2 regions of the Arthrobacter glycogeni genome follow, and region 2 is predicted to be linked to the other one. Evidence: riboswitches for the same ligand, from Rfam matches in the RefSeq annotation. Region 2 holds a riboswitch; the other holds the start of a gene.

Region 1 (7,715 bases), 120 kb from region 2:
GCGCCACCCGCGGGGATGGCATCTTCGAGTCCCTGCTGGCGCTCAATGGGGAAGCCCGGAAGGTGCAGGCCCACCTCGACCGGCTCGGGTCATCGGCACACGCGCTCAACCTGGACCTGCCCGCCCAGGATGCTTGGCGTCGGGCCATCGCCACCGCGCTCGACGCGTACGCCGCGACGACGACGGGTCCGGCCGACGTGGAACTGGCGGTGAAGCTCATGGTCACCCGCGGCGTTGAGGGTGCCGATTCCCCCACCGCCTGGGTGCAGGTGTCCCCGGTCCCAGCCAGGACGCAACGTCAGCGGCGAGACGGTCTGGCCGTGCTGTTGTTGGACCGTGGCTACGACAGCACTGTGGCGCAACGGGCTCCGTGGTTGCTGATGGGAGCGAAGACCCTGTCCTACGCCGTCAACATGGCGGCCGTCAGGTATGCGCACGACCACGACGCCGACGACGTCATCTTCACGTCCTCCGACGGCAAGGTCCTGGAGGGGCCGACGTCGACCGTGTTGCTGGCCCGGGTCCGGGACGGCATCAAGACGCTGCTGACCCCGCAGCTGGAAAGCGGGATCCTGCCCGGGACCTCGCAGAACGCGTTGTTCACGGTGGCGAAGGCTGCGGGGTGGGAACTGGGGTACGGGCCGCTGGTCCCGGCTGACCTGTACGACGCCGACGGCGTCTGGCTGATTTCCAGCATCCGTCTCCTCGCCCCGGTAAATTCCCTCGACGGTCAGCAGATCGCCGCTGCCCCTGAGCTCACTGCCGAGCTGTCGGAGTTGGTGGCAAAAATTTCCTGAGCCGGGTGTCGATTTCGGCTCCATTCGACCGTCATGAAAATGAGCGACGCAAACGGCGTCCTCACAAGGGCACGATAGGAGATGCGATGAGCACCGAATACATCATCCTGCTACACGACAACGAGACAGCCTGGCAGGAAGCGACCCCCGAGCAACGAGCCGCGACGTACGGCCGACACACCGAGTTCGCCCGGCGCTGCGCCGAAGACGGGCACACCATGACCGGCGGCGCCGAATTGCAGCCGTCCGCAACCGCCAGGATCCTCCGCGGCGAGACTGTGGGCATCACGGACGGCCCCTACACCGAGACCGCCGAACAGCTGGGCGGGTTCTATCTGGTGGAAACCGACAACGTAGAAGCGCTGACGAAACTGGTCAATGAGTTATTGGCTGATACCACCGGGCCGGCGGAGATCCGGGCCACGATCCGACCGAGCGAGGGCGGCTAAATGAAAGTCGCAGTGTTTCTGTACCAGGATGAGTCGGTCTGGGCCAACGCCACCGAGTCCGAGCAAGCGCGGTACATGGCCGAACATGATGCCTTCTCCGAGGCCGCACGCCGACGGGGGAAGGTCATCGCGGGTGAAGCCCTCGCCCCCGTGTCCACCGCCACGACGGTACGCCGTCGAGGCAACCAGGTGGGCCTCACCGATGGACCGTTCGCGGAGACCGCGGAGCAGCTGGGCGGGTTCTATGTGCTCGACGTCCCCGACCTTGACGTGGCGGTTGACCTGGTGAAGCTGCTGCCCGAATACACGGTCGAACTGCGTCCCGTCGTCGAGTACTAAAGGCCAACGCCGATGCCGGGTCTACCCGATGCCGCAGCGGTCGCGCTCGAGCGGGCCTGGCAAGAGCACTGGGCGCGGTTGCTGGCCCTCCTGGTGGGCCGCTTCCGTCGCCTGGATCTGGCCGAGGACGCGCTGACTGATGCTTTTGCCACGGCGGTACGCACCTGGCCGCGCGACGGCATCCCGGAGTCGCCGGCGGCGTGGCTGCTGACTGCCGCCCGCCGTCGGGCCCTTGATCGGGTGCGTTCGGAGGCCATCGCGCAACGCCGGGAACCGCTGATGGTGGTGGACGCCGAGGCGCGGGACGCAGCGGCCAACGCCGTCGACGACGGCGGGCACATCCCCGACGAGCGGCTAAGGATGCTCTTCACCTGCTGCCATCCCGCTCTGTCCCCCGACGCCCGGGCGGCGTTGTCCCTCCGGTTCGTCAACGGGCTGAACGTCAGCGAGATCGCCCGGCTATTCCTGGTGCAGGAGCCAACCATGGCGGCCCGCCTCACCCGGGCGAAAAAGAAGGTGGCGGCAGCTGGCATCCCCTTCACCGTGCCCGCACCGGAGCGGATGGCCGAACGGCTGGACGTCGTCGCCGCCGTCATCTACCTTGTGTTCACCTCCGGGTACGCGCCGGCCACCGGCGATGGACCGGTACGGACGTCGTCAGCGGCCGAGGCCATCCGGTTGGCACGGGTGCTTGATGCCCTGCTTCCTGACCAACCGGTCGTGCTCGCCCTGCTGAGCCTGATGACCCTGCAGCATTCCCGTCGGGACGCTCGGGTCTCACCCTCTGGGGCGCTGGTGCTCCTTCCCGATCAGGATCGCAGCCAGTGGCACACCGGCGAGATCGGCGTTGGGCTGGAACTGCTGGGACGGGTCCCCGCCGACAGTCTTGCTCTGGCCAGGGACTATGCGCTCCAGGCGAGGATCGCTGCCCAGCACGCGGTCGCCGCGCGCGCAGCAGAGACCGACTGGGGACGCATCGCCTACCTGTACGCCGAGTTGGACGCGCTGACCGGTTCGCCGGTGGTCCGCCTCGCGCGCGCTGTTGCGGTGATGGAAGCCGATGGGCCGGACGCCGGGCTCCTGTTGCTCGATGGGCTAGACGGACGGCTCCCCCATCATCACCGGCTGCCTGCGGTGCGGGCGGAACTCCTGGTTCGCGCGGGGCGGAACGCTGAGGCAGGTGCCTCATTCGACGCCGCTATCGCCTTATGCGGGAACGAAGCGGAACGTGACCATCTCCGCCGGCGGGCCGCCGAGATCGCTGGACGGCGCCGAGCTCCTTAGGACGCGCCGAGGAGGAAGTTCCAGGTCCCCGCCAGTACCGCTGCGGTCACCGCGGCCCCGGCGATCAGTATCCCCGCCAGACAGACCCAGAGGTCGAGCCGGCTGAAGGTGCTTTCCCTCGCCCAGGTGCGGTCTCCGGCCCCGAAACCGCGCGCCTCCATGGCGACCGCCAGCCGGGTGGCACGGCGGATAGCCTGCACGATCAGGCCAAACGCCTGCCCAAGAAAGCTTTTCAGCCGGGCCACCGGGTTACCTTCAGACCCGACGCCCCGTGCATGCCGGGCCAGTCCGAGGGTCCGCCACTCATCGACCAGCAACCCGACAAGCCGCAACCCCGCCAGGGCACCCAACACAAAGCGGTGCGGCAGCCGCAGCTTTTGCGCCAGCGCATCGGCCAGATCTGTCGGGTCGGTGGTGCTCAGCAGTAAAATACCGGGAAGGGCGATGGCCAGCCCGCGTAGACCAATGGCGATCCCCGAGTTCACCGAGTCCTGGGTGAACAGGATCGGCCCAATTTCCAGCAGGACCGCGCCGGTCTTCTCGGCCAGCAGTGCCGTGCCGTAGGCGGCGACCACCGCTGCCGCCACCAGGGGCCAGGTCCGCTTCAGCAGTTGCCAGGCGCTGATGCCGCTCAGCGGCAGCAGCAGCAGTTCACACCCGAGGACGACGGCGGCGCTCACCCAATCGATGCTGAGCATCACCACGATCGTTACCAGCACAGCGGCGAACAGCTTCGACAACGGGTTGGCCCGTGACAGCAGCCGTCCCGTGAGCTGGGGGGTCAGAACATTGACGCTCACAACGTCGCCTCCAGCACGGCCCGGCGATCGTCGACCCGCAGCACCCGGCTCCCCAGCGCTGCGGTGAATTCCTGGTCATGCGTGACCGCGAGGAGGCTGCCGCCGTTGTGGATCAGTTCCGCCAGCAGTGCCACCAGTTCCGCCCAAGTGTTGGCATCCTGCCCGAAGGTGGGCTCGTCCAGCACCAGGATGTCAGGATCGGTGACCAGCATGGTCGCCACCGAGAGCCTCCGCTTTTCGCCGCCGGACAGCGTGAACGGGTTGGCCTGCAACAGCGAGGTCAGCCTGAGCCGCTCGGCGATGGGATCCACCCGCCGTCGCACTGCTGCCTCGTCGCTGCCCGCCAACCGCCGGGGACCAAACTCCAGCTCGTCGATCACCCGGTGGGTCAGGAACTGGTGTTCGGGTTCCTGAAAGACCGTTCCGATGCGGGTCACCAGTTGCGCCGACTTCCAGGCGTGCGGATTGCTCCCGATGCCACGGGTTAGCGCGGGTGCCGCCTCCAACCGGCCGCCCCGCGTCGGTAGCAGGCCAGCGAGGGTCAGTGCAAGCGTCGACTTCCCTCCCCCGTTGGGACCGACAATTCCCAGAGAGCATCCTGCGCTCAGGGTGACATTGACGCCGTCGAGCACGGCCGGGCCGCGCTTGGTCCGCGCCACCGCGAGTCCGCTCGCTGCGAGCAGCGCTTCCCCCGGCTCGGGCCGCAGCACGGGGGGCGTCCGTTGTTGGCCGGGGATCCACACTCCGGCTTCCGCCAGCCGGGCGCGGGCCGCCGGGTCGGTGAGCACCGTGCCGGGCGGTCCATCAGCGAGGATACCGCCGTCGGCCGCAAGCACCACCACCCGGTCCACCACGTCGGCCCACACGGCCACCCGGTGCTCCACCACCACGAACGTGGCGCCGGTGCGGTCCAGGACCCGCACGACGGCGTCGCGTACCTCCAGCACGCCGGCCGGGTCGAGGTTAGCCGTGGGTTCGTCGAGGAGCAGCAACCCCGGCTGCATCGCCAGCACTGCCGCCAGCGCCAGGCGTTGCTTCTGGCCCCCGGAGAGTGCCGTTGTCGGATGGTTCAGGGGGACGGCCAGCCCGACGTCGTCGAGCGCGCGTCGGACACGTTCCCAAATCTCCGTCCGGGGAACGGCTTGGTTCTCGGCACCAAAAGCCACCTCGTCGCCCACCCTGGCCAGCACGATCTGCGTGTCGGGGTCCTGGAGGACCAGTCCGGCGCGCCCGCGCACTGCCCCCGGGGGCTGGCCATCGAGGGTGAGGGACCCGTGCTGTTCGCCCTGCCCCTCGTCCCCGAGGACCCCGGCCAGCCCGTGCAGCAGGGTCGATTTCCCTGACCCGGACGCACCCAACAGCAACACCCGCTCACCAGGCGCGACCGCCAGGTCAAGGTCCTGGACCGCGGGGATCTTGCGCCCGGCGTGGCGCCAACTCCAGCCCTGCGCGCTGATGCTGACGGCCGGAGCGCTGACCAGTTCAGCCATCCCGGTTAGACGTCAGCCGTTCGTCCGGAGGCGAAAGCCGAGAGGACTCCCGTTTTGGCCAGGGCTCGGACCGCCAGCCAGGAGACCAACCCGGCAATCACTACCCCCGAGATGGCAGCGAATGCCACGTACATCAACTGCCACTCCACCGCCCACAGCGCGTTGTAGAGGACGTTCTCGCTGATCGCCAAGGCGAGCCCGGAGCCGAGGCCCGCAAGCAGTGCCACGCCAAGGTTCCACGTGCGGTACAGAAAGAGCAGGAAGATCAGCTCCGCGCCGATCCCCTGGATGAGGCCGGACAACAGGGTGGTCAGTCCGAACTGGGTGCCGAGCATCGCCGAAACGGCTGCTGCCAGCACCTCGCAGTAGATGGCGGCGCCCGGTTTCCTGATGATGAGGCCCCCGAGGACTCCGGCGATCAGCCAGCCGCCGGTGTAGAGACCGGCCAGTGGAGGGAAGGCACCGGTGAGGGCTGAAATACCCGTGTAGCCAGCCGACCAGGCGAAAAACACCACCCCGACGGCGACCGCCACCACCGAGGCGACCACGATATCGACCACCCGCCATTGATTGCGGGTCCGAAAGGTGGGGGTGCTGTGGGTCTGTGCTGTTGATGAAGCCATGAAGAATCCTCCTGAGGTGCAGGAGGGGAGGGTAGACCGGCCCGCAGCAATGCCGCTGGCCGGGCACCCTGAGATACTCGACTCCCTTCGCCGGTACTAGCCGGATCAGGTTCGAGGGTCTGCGGCAGTCCGCACTCTCAGCGCCCGCCCACCTGGATGGACGGCGCTCCCCTGTCGTATGTTTAGCAATCTCGACTCTACACCCGTGGTGTTCCTGGCTGCCAACGCGGCAGGGATGGGAGAGTCCGATGGCGGGAGGCGCGTCGTCGTAGCCGGAGGGAAACGCTAGGCTTGGAAAAAAGCCACCACCGAAGGAGAAACCCATGAATCAGCTTATGAAACTGCTCGGCGTTGCGCTGAGCCTTGGCGCTGGCATTGTTGGCGCCAAGCTAGTGGATTTTATCTGGCATAAGGCCACCGGCAAATCGACACCAAAGGAAGAGGATGCCCTCGAAAACAGCCTGCGTTCCGCCATCGCGTTCGCTCTGATCTCGGGAGCCGTGCGTGCCGTTTTACAGGTGCTGACCAACCGCACCACCCAGAAGGCAGCCCTGCGCTTCGCGAAGACCCGCAATCTGACGTAGACAGTACTACGTATCCTCGGGGCGCTCGGTCGGTTTCCGACCGGGCGCCCTTTTGTTGGCCGCACGCTCCACTACCTCATCCAGTTCGTCCATGCTGAGCAGATCACGCCTCATGTGCTTGGTCCGGTAGCCTGCCCGGCCCACCATGTGTGCTGAGACCGGGACGGTCAGCAGCATGAAAATCCAGCACACCACCAGGACAGGAACCAACACCCAACTGCGCAGTTGCAGCCCCATCGCCAGCAGGAACAAGAGCAACCCCAGTACCTGTGGTTTGGTGGCCGCGTGCATCCGGGTCAGCAGGTCAGGGAACCGGAGCAGTCCGATCCCGGCCGCCAACGACATCAGAGCTCCACCCATGAGCAGCAGGGCGGTCAGGGCATCGGTCACTGTGTCGCTCATGTCCTGCTCCTGTCCGTGACAAAGCGGGCCACGGTGACCGAACCGATGAACCCGATCACCGAGATGGCGACCAGGAGCACCACATTATCTAGATGCCGGTTGACGGCCATGTCCATGGCGAGCGCTCCACCGATGGTTGCAAGCAGCACGTCGATGGCCAGCACCCGGTCCAGGATCGACGGGCCGCGGGCAATCCGGTAAAGCGCACACAGGGCCGCCAGGATGAGGAATCCTCCGGCGATGGTGATAGCAGCGACCATCATGTATTGGCCCCTCCTTGGTGGTTCGCGTTCTCCGCGGCAAAGCGCATTTCGGTCTTCAGCAACACGAGGTCGTCCCGGGTTCCCATCATCCGGATGAGCCAGGCTTCGGTGGCGCGCACATCAGCTCGGATCTTTGCAGCGTCCTCGGGCGTTGCGACGTTCAGGCAATGCAGGTACAGGGTGGACGTAGACCGGTCCACCTCGACGATCAAGGACCCTGGAATCAGGGACAGCGCGTGGCCAGTGGCGGTCACCAACAGGTCAGACTGGCTGCGCAGCCGCACCGCGACAACAGCGTTGACGAGCCGTGGACCGCGGGTAACGGAGAGCCAGAACACCTCGAAGCTCGCGACTACAAGTTTGTAGATAAAGCGCCCCGTGAAGGGCACCGCGTACAGCACATTGAACCGGCCACTGAGCTCCACCGGCGGAAGGTAGAGCAGGTTGGCAACCCCGTAGGCGATCAGTCCGCCAAAGACGAGGTTGCCTACGCTGAAGTCCTGCCACAGGGCGCCCCAGACGATCACCAGCCAGATAATCAAAGGCAATTCGGTGATGAAGGGGATCCGCTGCCGACTCATGGAGTGCTCCCCTCGCCGAGGACAGCATCGATGTAGTCGGTGCGCTCCAGCATGTTCCGTGCAGCATTGTCGCTGATTTCGAAGAGCGGCCCTGCCAGCAGCG
Region 2 (7,715 bases):
CATACGTGGGGGGTGGAAGTCCAGCTCACTGCAACGGGACTCCAGCCAGGCGGGCGCTACGAGGTTGTGGTGCTTGGAGAGGACGGGGCGGAATACCCCGCCGGGGCCTTCGTAGGCACCGACGGGGAGGTCCGCTGCAACCTTAACGCCGCCGTGCTGCGTGATGAAGCTGTCGGTTTCATCGTGCGCGACCAAGGTGGGGGTCAAGTGCTCTCATCCGACTTTTCGGCTTAATCCGGAGTTGAACCGACCCGCCGTCTCCACTGCGCTCCTTGGCCCGCCCGCTGACTCCTAGTTTCGGGGGAGGACCGGCGCGGGAAGATAGACCTTGCCCCCGGCGGCGCGAAATTCGGTGGACTTACCAGCCATCCCGGCGATAGCTTCCTGCGCCAAGGCGCCTCCAAACTGGTCCCTGATGTCCTGGGAGATCCGCATGGAACAGAACTTCGGTCCGCACATCGAGCAGAAGTGGGCAGTCTTCGCCGGTTCGGCGGGAAGTGTTTCGTCATGAAACTGCTCAGCAGTCTCGGGGTCCAACGAAAGCGCGAACTGGTCTCGCCACCGGAACTCGAAGCGTGCCTTCGAGATGGCGTCGTCCCGATCCCCGGCGCCCGGATGTCCTTTCGCCAGATCGGCGGCATGCGCGGCGATCTTATAGGTGATCACTCCGGTCTTGACGTCGTCCTGATTGGGCAGGCCAAGGTGTTCCTTCGGCGTCACGTAACAGAGCATGGCGGTGCCATACCGGGCTATTTCGGTCGCTCCTATTGCTGACGTGATGTGGTCGTAGCCTGGCGCGATATCGGTGACCAGGGGGCCAAGGGTGTAGAACGGCGCGCCGTCGCACAATTCCTGTTGCCTTTCCACGTTCTCCCGAACCAGGTGGAAGGGGATGTGGCCGGGTCCCTCCACCATGACCTGGACGTCGTAGGCCCGGGCCCGCTTCGTGAGTTCGGCGAGGGTGTCCAGTTCGGCGAACTGCGCGGCATCGTTAGCGTCGGCGATGGAGCCGGGCCGCAGGCCATCTCCGAGTGAGAAGGCGACGTCGTATCGGGCGAAAATCTCGCATAATTCGTCAAAGCGCGTGTACAGGAAGTTTTCCTGATGGTGGGCCAGGCACCACCCGGCCATGATCGACCCGCCGCGGGAGACGATGCCCGTGACGCGCTCTGCGGTGAGCGGAACGTAGCGGAGCAGTACCCCGGCGTGGATGGTCATATAGTCGACGCCCTGCTCGCACTGCTCAATAACAGTGTCACGGAAGATTTCCCAGGTGAGGTCGCTAGCCTCCCCGTTTACCTTTTCCAATGCCTGGTAGATGGGTACGGTGCCAATGGGCACCGGGGAGTTACGGATGAGCCACTCACGGGTGGTGTGGATGTCATCTCCTGTGGAAAGGTCCATGACGGTGTCCGCGCCCCACTGGGTGGCCCACTGCATCTTGCTGACTTCCTCGGCGATCGAGCTGGTAACCGCCGAGTTGCCGATATTGGCGTTGATCTTGACGAGAAAGGCCTTGCCGATGATCATCGGCTCCGATTCGGGGTGGTTGATGTTGTTGGGAATGATCGCGCGCCCGGCTGCGACTTCGGCCCGGACCAGTTCGACGTCGCAGTTTTCGCGCAACGCGACGAACCTCATCTCCTCGGTGATGACCCCGCGACGTGCGTAGTGCATCTGGGTAACAATCCTGCCGTCGCGGGAACGCAGTGGGATGGGCTGCACACCCTTCCACTCCCGGGAGGAACGCCCGCGACGGATCGCTGACTTGCCGTCGTCGAACAGGTTCCGTTCGCGCCCCTGGTACTGCTCGACGTCGTTCCGGCCGGTGATCCAGGGCTGCCTCAGTGGCGGCAGGCCCACCACCGGGTCGCTGCCGGGGCCGGCGGTACGGTAGACGCGGAGTGGTTCGTTGGGACGGTTGCCCGGCGAGTTTTCGAGGGCGATTTCGGTGACGGGCACAGCAATGCTGTGCCCAGAATCGTGGACGTATGAAAGGGACTGCGAATTAACGGCACTCAAGGTTCCTACTTCCTTCGCCGGCATGACCCGGACAGGTTCGACGGTCAAGGGCTGCATCAACCCAATCTCAGCCCTTGCAATAGGGCACCCGTGTGGATGTCACGACACTAACATCCCGTCCGCCCATGTCGGACATGACGCAGGCACCTGGGGCTGTTCAAAGGAAAAAAAGTCGGAGAAGCGTTCAACGTGCTCTAGTGTTTGCAGAACAAACATCACACGGGAGCCCGCGCCACGGGCTGAGAGGAAGCTGAAGCAGCTTCGACCGTTGAACCTGTCCGGGTAATGCCGGCGAAGGAAGTGAGATCGATGCCTCATATCCGCGCACTTGACGCGCCCAGGAAGACCATGCCGCTCGATGCGCGGCGAGCCGTACGCGGTGGGATCTTCGGCAACTACGTCGACCAGTTCGACATTTTCCTACCCGTCATCGCCCTGGCACCCGCGGTCGCCCACCTGTTCGGTCCGGAAAATCTGGCAGGCAACGCAGGACTGATTTTCATTGCGACCCTCCTTGGAAGACCGTTGGGGGGCGCAATTTTCGGTCCGATAGCGGATCGGATCGGCCGAACCGCCACGACCCAGATGGCGCTGTTAGGCATCGTGGTGACGACCCTGCTCATCGCCCTGGTTCCCGGTCATACCGTTCTTGGCGGCGGGACACTGGTGGCTATTGTTGCCCTACGATTCGTCGGAGGGATCTTCCTGGGCGGCGAGTACACATCGGCGATTCCGCTCGCGATGGAATGGTCGGAACCAAGACGACGCGGCCTGATCAGCGGACTCATCATGTGGATGTCGCCGTGGGCCAATGCCAGCATTGCGGCCCTGGTGTTCGGCCTTCTCACCGTGCTGGACGAGGATGCGTACAACGTTTGGGGTTGGCGGATCCCGTTCCTGCTCGGATCCTTGCTGGCATTCGGCATGCTGGTCTTCTACCGGAAGCGTGTTGCGGATTCTCCCGTCTGGAAGCGTTCGCCCAAGCGGGTAAACCCACTGAAGGACATTCTGGTTGGTGAGCACCGCCGCGAGCTGTGGCAGGTCTTTTTGTTGATGAGTGGCTTGTGGCTTTTCACCTATATGGCGATCCCCACGCTGACCAGCGAACTGGCATTGGATGGGCTCCTGGGTGCGAAAGCCATTTCTTTCACAATGATGTGTGCCACCGCGGCGTCCGCTGTGTTCATGGCGGCCTGCGGTCACGCGTCGACCTACACCGGGCGGCGCTTCTTTTTCATCGGGTTCGGTCTGCTTGGAGCGGTTCTGGCCCCGATAACGTTCCTTGGCGTGTTTTCCACCACCAGCATCGGCGGCTTGGTGGTGCTGGTGGTGGCCCTGCAGATAGTGACGGTTTCCGGATACGGGCCCGTGGGCGCCTACCTCGTTGAACGCTTCCCGGCGGCGGTGCGGTCCAGCGGGTATGGCGTCGGGTACAGCCTTTCCATCGTCCTTCCCGCCCTCTACCCGTACTACCTCCCCCCGTTGCAGGACATGATGGGACGGCACGAAGCCATCGCGGTGCTGCTCGCTTTCGCCGGGATTCTGGTGGCCGTCGGCGGATTCATCGGACCCGAAACCAACAGGACACGCCAACTCTGCTGATGGTGGTTACCGCCTTCAGCGCGTTGTTGTTCCCGTTGCGGTCCATAACCGATGGAAGTGGTTAATCGGCCCGTTGCCCTGCCCAACGTCTAATTCGTCGGCGTGGATAAGTGCGTCCTGCAGCCAGTCCTTGGCCTGGGTAACAGCAACGGACCACTCACCGGTGCGAGCCATGACGGTGGCGACGGCGGAGGACAGCGAACATCCAGTTCCGTGAGTGTTCCTTGTGGATACCCGCGCGGAAGAGAACTCGACAACGTCTCCTCCCATAGCACCTAGGACGCCGGTAGCATGCACGAGGGCGTCGGGACTGGTAACCCCTGCCAGATGACCTCCCTTGACGAGCACAACGGTCCCGCAAGCCCGGGACAAGTTCCGGCCCTGTTCAATAGCTGCGAGCCAATCCGCGGCGACAGGTTCATCCAGGAGGCCCGCCAGCTCGGGAAGATTAGGGGTGACCAGATCCGCCTGGCCTACCAGCTCCCGCAGTGCGGCCTCGGCGTCGACGGCAATGAGCCTGTCCCCGCTGGTGGCGATCATAATCGGGTCCAGAACCACCACCGGCGGCCGCACCCGGTCAAGCCACGCGCGAACGACGGCAATAGAGGCGGTATCCCCAAGCATGCCGATTTTCACCGCATCGATCGCCACGTCATCACTGACCGCTTCAAGTTGTTCGGCCAGAAACTCTGCCGGGGGCGTGTGTACGGAGCGGACACCACGGGTGTTCTGCGCCACGAGGGAGGTGACAACGGCCATCCCATATCCGCCCAGGGCGGCGATACTTTTCAGGTCTGCCTGAATCCCGGCCCCTCCGGTCGGATCTGTCCCGGCAATGCTGAGGACCCGCGGAACACTGCGTAAATCGTGATTTTTCACCGGCGCCACTCCGCCCCAAGGTCTTCGGCCGCTGCCTGTGGATCGATGGCGGCGCAGACCGCGGACACGACGGCCATTCCGGCAGCTCCTGCATCCCGCAGTGGACGCGCGTCAGCACAGCTGATGCCGCCAATCGCGACGCAGGGTAGGGTGCTTGACCTAACAAGGGCTCTGAAACCGTTGACGCCGATCGGTGGGGGGTGATCCGCCTTCGTGGCAGTGGCGTGAATGACCCCAATTCCCAAATAGTCCACCGTTCCTTCAGGCAGGCGATGCGCCGTCTGGATCTCCGGTCCAGTTGCTGCACTCAATCCAACAATGGCTTCCGGCCCTACGAGGGTGCGAACCAGCTCCGCGGGCAGGTCGGACTGGCCGACATGCACTCCGGCCACCTGTGCCCCTGCCGCCCGCGCCGCAAGAAAGATGTCCACCCGGTCATCGACCAGCACCGGGACCACGTCTCCTACAGAGTCCGCGACCGCCATCAGCAGGTGCAGCAAATCCCGGGATGACGCCTCCTTGTCGCGCACCTGAACCACCGTTGCTCCCCCCGCCACTGCTGCGGCAGCAACAGCGGTTACCGTTCGCGGAACGCACTGGCTGGTATCGGTTACCAGGTAAAGCGGGAGGTGCTGTCTAAAATCTGTTCTGATATTCGGCTGGTTCACCGGATGCCGTCCGGCGTGTCCGCGTGGCGGAGGTTTAATGCCTTGATGACGTCGTCGGGAGCGACGCCTGATAGTTGGTCCAGGAACTCGACTGCAAAACTCCCCGGGCCGTGCGCTCGCCTGGCCGCCTGCTCGGCGGCAACGGTGTAGACGGCTGTTGCCGCCATGGCCGCAAGCAGAGGATCATCGGTCAGGGAAGCGAAGGCGGCCATGACTGCACCGAGGGCGCACCCACCACCTGTCACCTGGGTCAGCAACGGGTGTCCGTTCGCCACGGTGACGGCCTCGCCGTCGGGGCCCGTGATCAGATCCACTTCACCTGACACCGCCACCGCTGAGGAAAACGCGGCCGCGAGATGTTTTGCAGCCTCCCTGGCTGCCAAGGGGCCCTCCAGCGAATCCACCCCTCGGCCTCCGGCTCCAGCTCCGGCCAAAGCCAGAATTTCCGACGCATTGCCGCGGATGATGCTCGGTCGACGCTCAACAAGTTGACGCGCCAGCCCGGTGCGGACCGTCAGAGACCCAATGGCCACGGGATCCAAGACCCATGGAATCCCCGCATCGCTGGCCGCAGAAACGGCCTCAACCATCGCGGCCCGCTGTTCCTCCCGGGGAGTCCCCAGATTAATCAGGAGTCCGGAAGCCACGGACGTGAACTGTCCCGCTTCCGAGGGGATATCCACCATTGCGGGGGCCGCACCGACGGCCAGCAGGACATTCGCTGTGAAATTTGTGACGACAGCGTTGGTAATACACTGCACGAGCGGTCGCTGGACCCTCAACGCGTCAAGGAGCACGGCACAGTCAGATGATGTATAGCGAATAGCCATCCGCGACATCCCTTCGCTAGTTCGAACTAGATCAGTTCAACGGGTGTGGATTCTCAGCTGCACCATTGGCGGTCAGCACCCCGTGTCACTACCACCACCCTAGAGGACGTGAGCTCGGCGGGCGGAAAGAGGACATTACACAGTCTCTTTTGGATCAAGGCTGTTCGCTTGCGCGGCGCCTGCGATGGGTCTCCAAGGCGCCAATTCCAGCCGCCAGTAGCGTGCCGATAGTGGCGCCTAGGGTATTCATGAACCAGTCGTTCGTGTCGCAGGTGCGGCCAAGGCTCGGCGTGAGCGCCTGAATAATCTCGATAAGGGCGGACAGGCCTGAGACTGCGATGAGCACCGGCAGCGGGCGTCGCCATCCAAGAGTTGCGAACAGTGTCAGTGGAAGCAACATTGCGACGTTGGCCAGGGGTTCAATCCCTTGGAACGGTCCCGAGAAGTGGACTAGGCAAAAGGTGGTGGGCTGGCTGGTCGACGGGGTGACGGTCAGCGCGAGAGCACCGATCAGACCAATACACGCAAGGACCAGAAGCGCACGGGACTTCCCAAACCGGTGGAGCAGCCATCCGAGGAAAGCGCTAGCGGCGACTGCACTCCACAAGAAAATAGGTGCCACTGATGAATGCTGTGCGAGGAATGAGTTAATCACCGCAGACTCCTTCGCTCAAAGGCGGACAGCCCCCGGATCGAAAGTCCAGGGTCCCATTCCACGAGTGTAGATGGTGAGTTCCTGCCGGCTGTCGACGTTACACACCCACCAAGTGTCCCGGGCGGCAACCTCGTTAGGATAGGTTCTCCGTACGGTGGTGCATGGTGGCGAGGGGTGCGTGCTGAGATGACGGCCACTTCCAGGCTGTGCGGGCTATGGCAGTGAGGAGTACCGCTTCGAGGGCGCTACCCACCAGGTAATAGGCCCATTGTTCGCCGATGCATGACACGAGAATCTGCGGTACCCGAACCAGGGTTCAGTTCGGCGCGTTCCCGGACTCGATGCCTACGGTGACCCAGTAAGCGAGTTCCGCGTCGTCGTCGAACTGTTGACGGGGCACAGTCAGCCAGCCGCGCCCCATCGGCTTCTGCCGACCCATCAGTGCCGGCACCCCGCCGCGACGAAGTAGATTGTCGTAATCTGCCGGGTTGGTGCGCACCAGCAGGTTACCGACGCGATCGGCGGCAACTGCCATGCGGTCATCAATCATGAACGAGACGCCGCCGAACATTCGTACCTCACGCACATTCTGGTGGGCGGCGAAGAGGTCTCGAAGCCGTTGGGTCAGAATGTCACGTGCAAAAGCAGTGGTGGTCACGGTAGCTCCCTTGCTCGCAGCTGCACTCTGAATATGAAGCGAGGGCCGTTATCTGTCAAGGGACGGTGTGCGGCGGGACCTGCGCCATCCGTTGTTTTGCGGTGGTGTTGCGTGACCCGATAGGGATCAGCGCCGTTGCCTTGGCCAGCCCGAACAGAGGCATTCCGTTGTAAACTGCCTCGATTCCGACGGCGGGTACCTGATAGGTCTCATGCCAGACACCAACGTCCCCAGTCCCGGCGACTTCCTTCATGAATCGGCGCCAAGGCTCCAAGTGGGGCGACTCCTTGTCCGCTGCAAACTTCCGCAGATGTTCGGGGCTTTCCCAGTAGCTGAGCAGCATGGTGGTGCGGCCGAACCATTGCTCATAGCCGAGCATTCCCGCGGATGGGTCGGCCGCG

Evidence for each region. Region 2 has a riboswitch for thiamine pyrophosphate ahead of thiC (phosphomethylpyrimidine synthase ThiC). Riboswitches for the same ligand answer to the same signal wherever they lie in the genome.
Region 1: linked by a shared signal. The riboswitch ahead of ACX80G_RS05520 (ECF transporter S component) and the one ahead of thiC (phosphomethylpyrimidine synthase ThiC) in region 2 are both predicted to bind thiamine pyrophosphate.

What each region holds. Positions count from the first base shown of each region.
Region 1 is NZ_JBTNDV010000004.1:12,460-20,174, forward strand. It holds gene ACX80G_RS05490 (aminodeoxychorismate lyase) at 1-797, shown strand, start outside; gene ACX80G_RS05495 (YciI family protein) at 884-1,246, shown strand; gene ACX80G_RS05500 (YciI family protein) at 1,247-1,585, shown strand; gene ACX80G_RS05505 (RNA polymerase sigma factor) at 1,598-2,869, shown strand; gene ACX80G_RS05510 (energy-coupling factor transporter transmembrane component T family protein) at 2,866-3,669, opposite strand; gene ACX80G_RS05515 (ABC transporter ATP-binding protein) at 3,666-5,159, opposite strand; gene ACX80G_RS05520 (ECF transporter S component) at 5,165-5,782, opposite strand; TPP riboswitch at 5,848-5,965, opposite strand; gene ACX80G_RS05525 (DUF4235 domain-containing protein) at 6,106-6,366, shown strand; gene mnhG (monovalent cation/H(+) antiporter subunit G) at 6,373-6,768, opposite strand; gene ACX80G_RS05535 (MrpF/PhaF family protein) at 6,765-7,028, opposite strand; gene ACX80G_RS05540 (Na+/H+ antiporter subunit E) at 7,028-7,612, opposite strand; gene ACX80G_RS05545 (Na+/H+ antiporter subunit D) at 7,609-7,715, opposite strand, start outside.
Region 2 is NZ_JBTNDV010000004.1:134,390-142,104, reverse strand. It holds gene ACX80G_RS06145 (zf-HC2 domain-containing protein) at 1-234, shown strand, start outside; gene thiC (phosphomethylpyrimidine synthase ThiC) at 292-2,022, opposite strand; TPP riboswitch at 2,015-2,124, opposite strand; TPP riboswitch at 2,232-2,339, shown strand; gene ACX80G_RS06135 (MFS transporter) at 2,332-3,624, shown strand; gene thiD (bifunctional hydroxymethylpyrimidine kinase/phosphomethylpyrimidine kinase) at 3,640-4,503, opposite strand; gene thiE (thiamine phosphate synthase) at 4,500-5,171, opposite strand; gene thiM (hydroxyethylthiazole kinase) at 5,168-6,001, opposite strand; gene ACX80G_RS06115 (VanZ family protein) at 6,156-6,623, opposite strand; gene ACX80G_RS06110 (TfoX/Sxy family protein) at 6,973-7,314, opposite strand; gene ACX80G_RS06105 (DUF4188 domain-containing protein) at 7,370-7,715, opposite strand, start outside.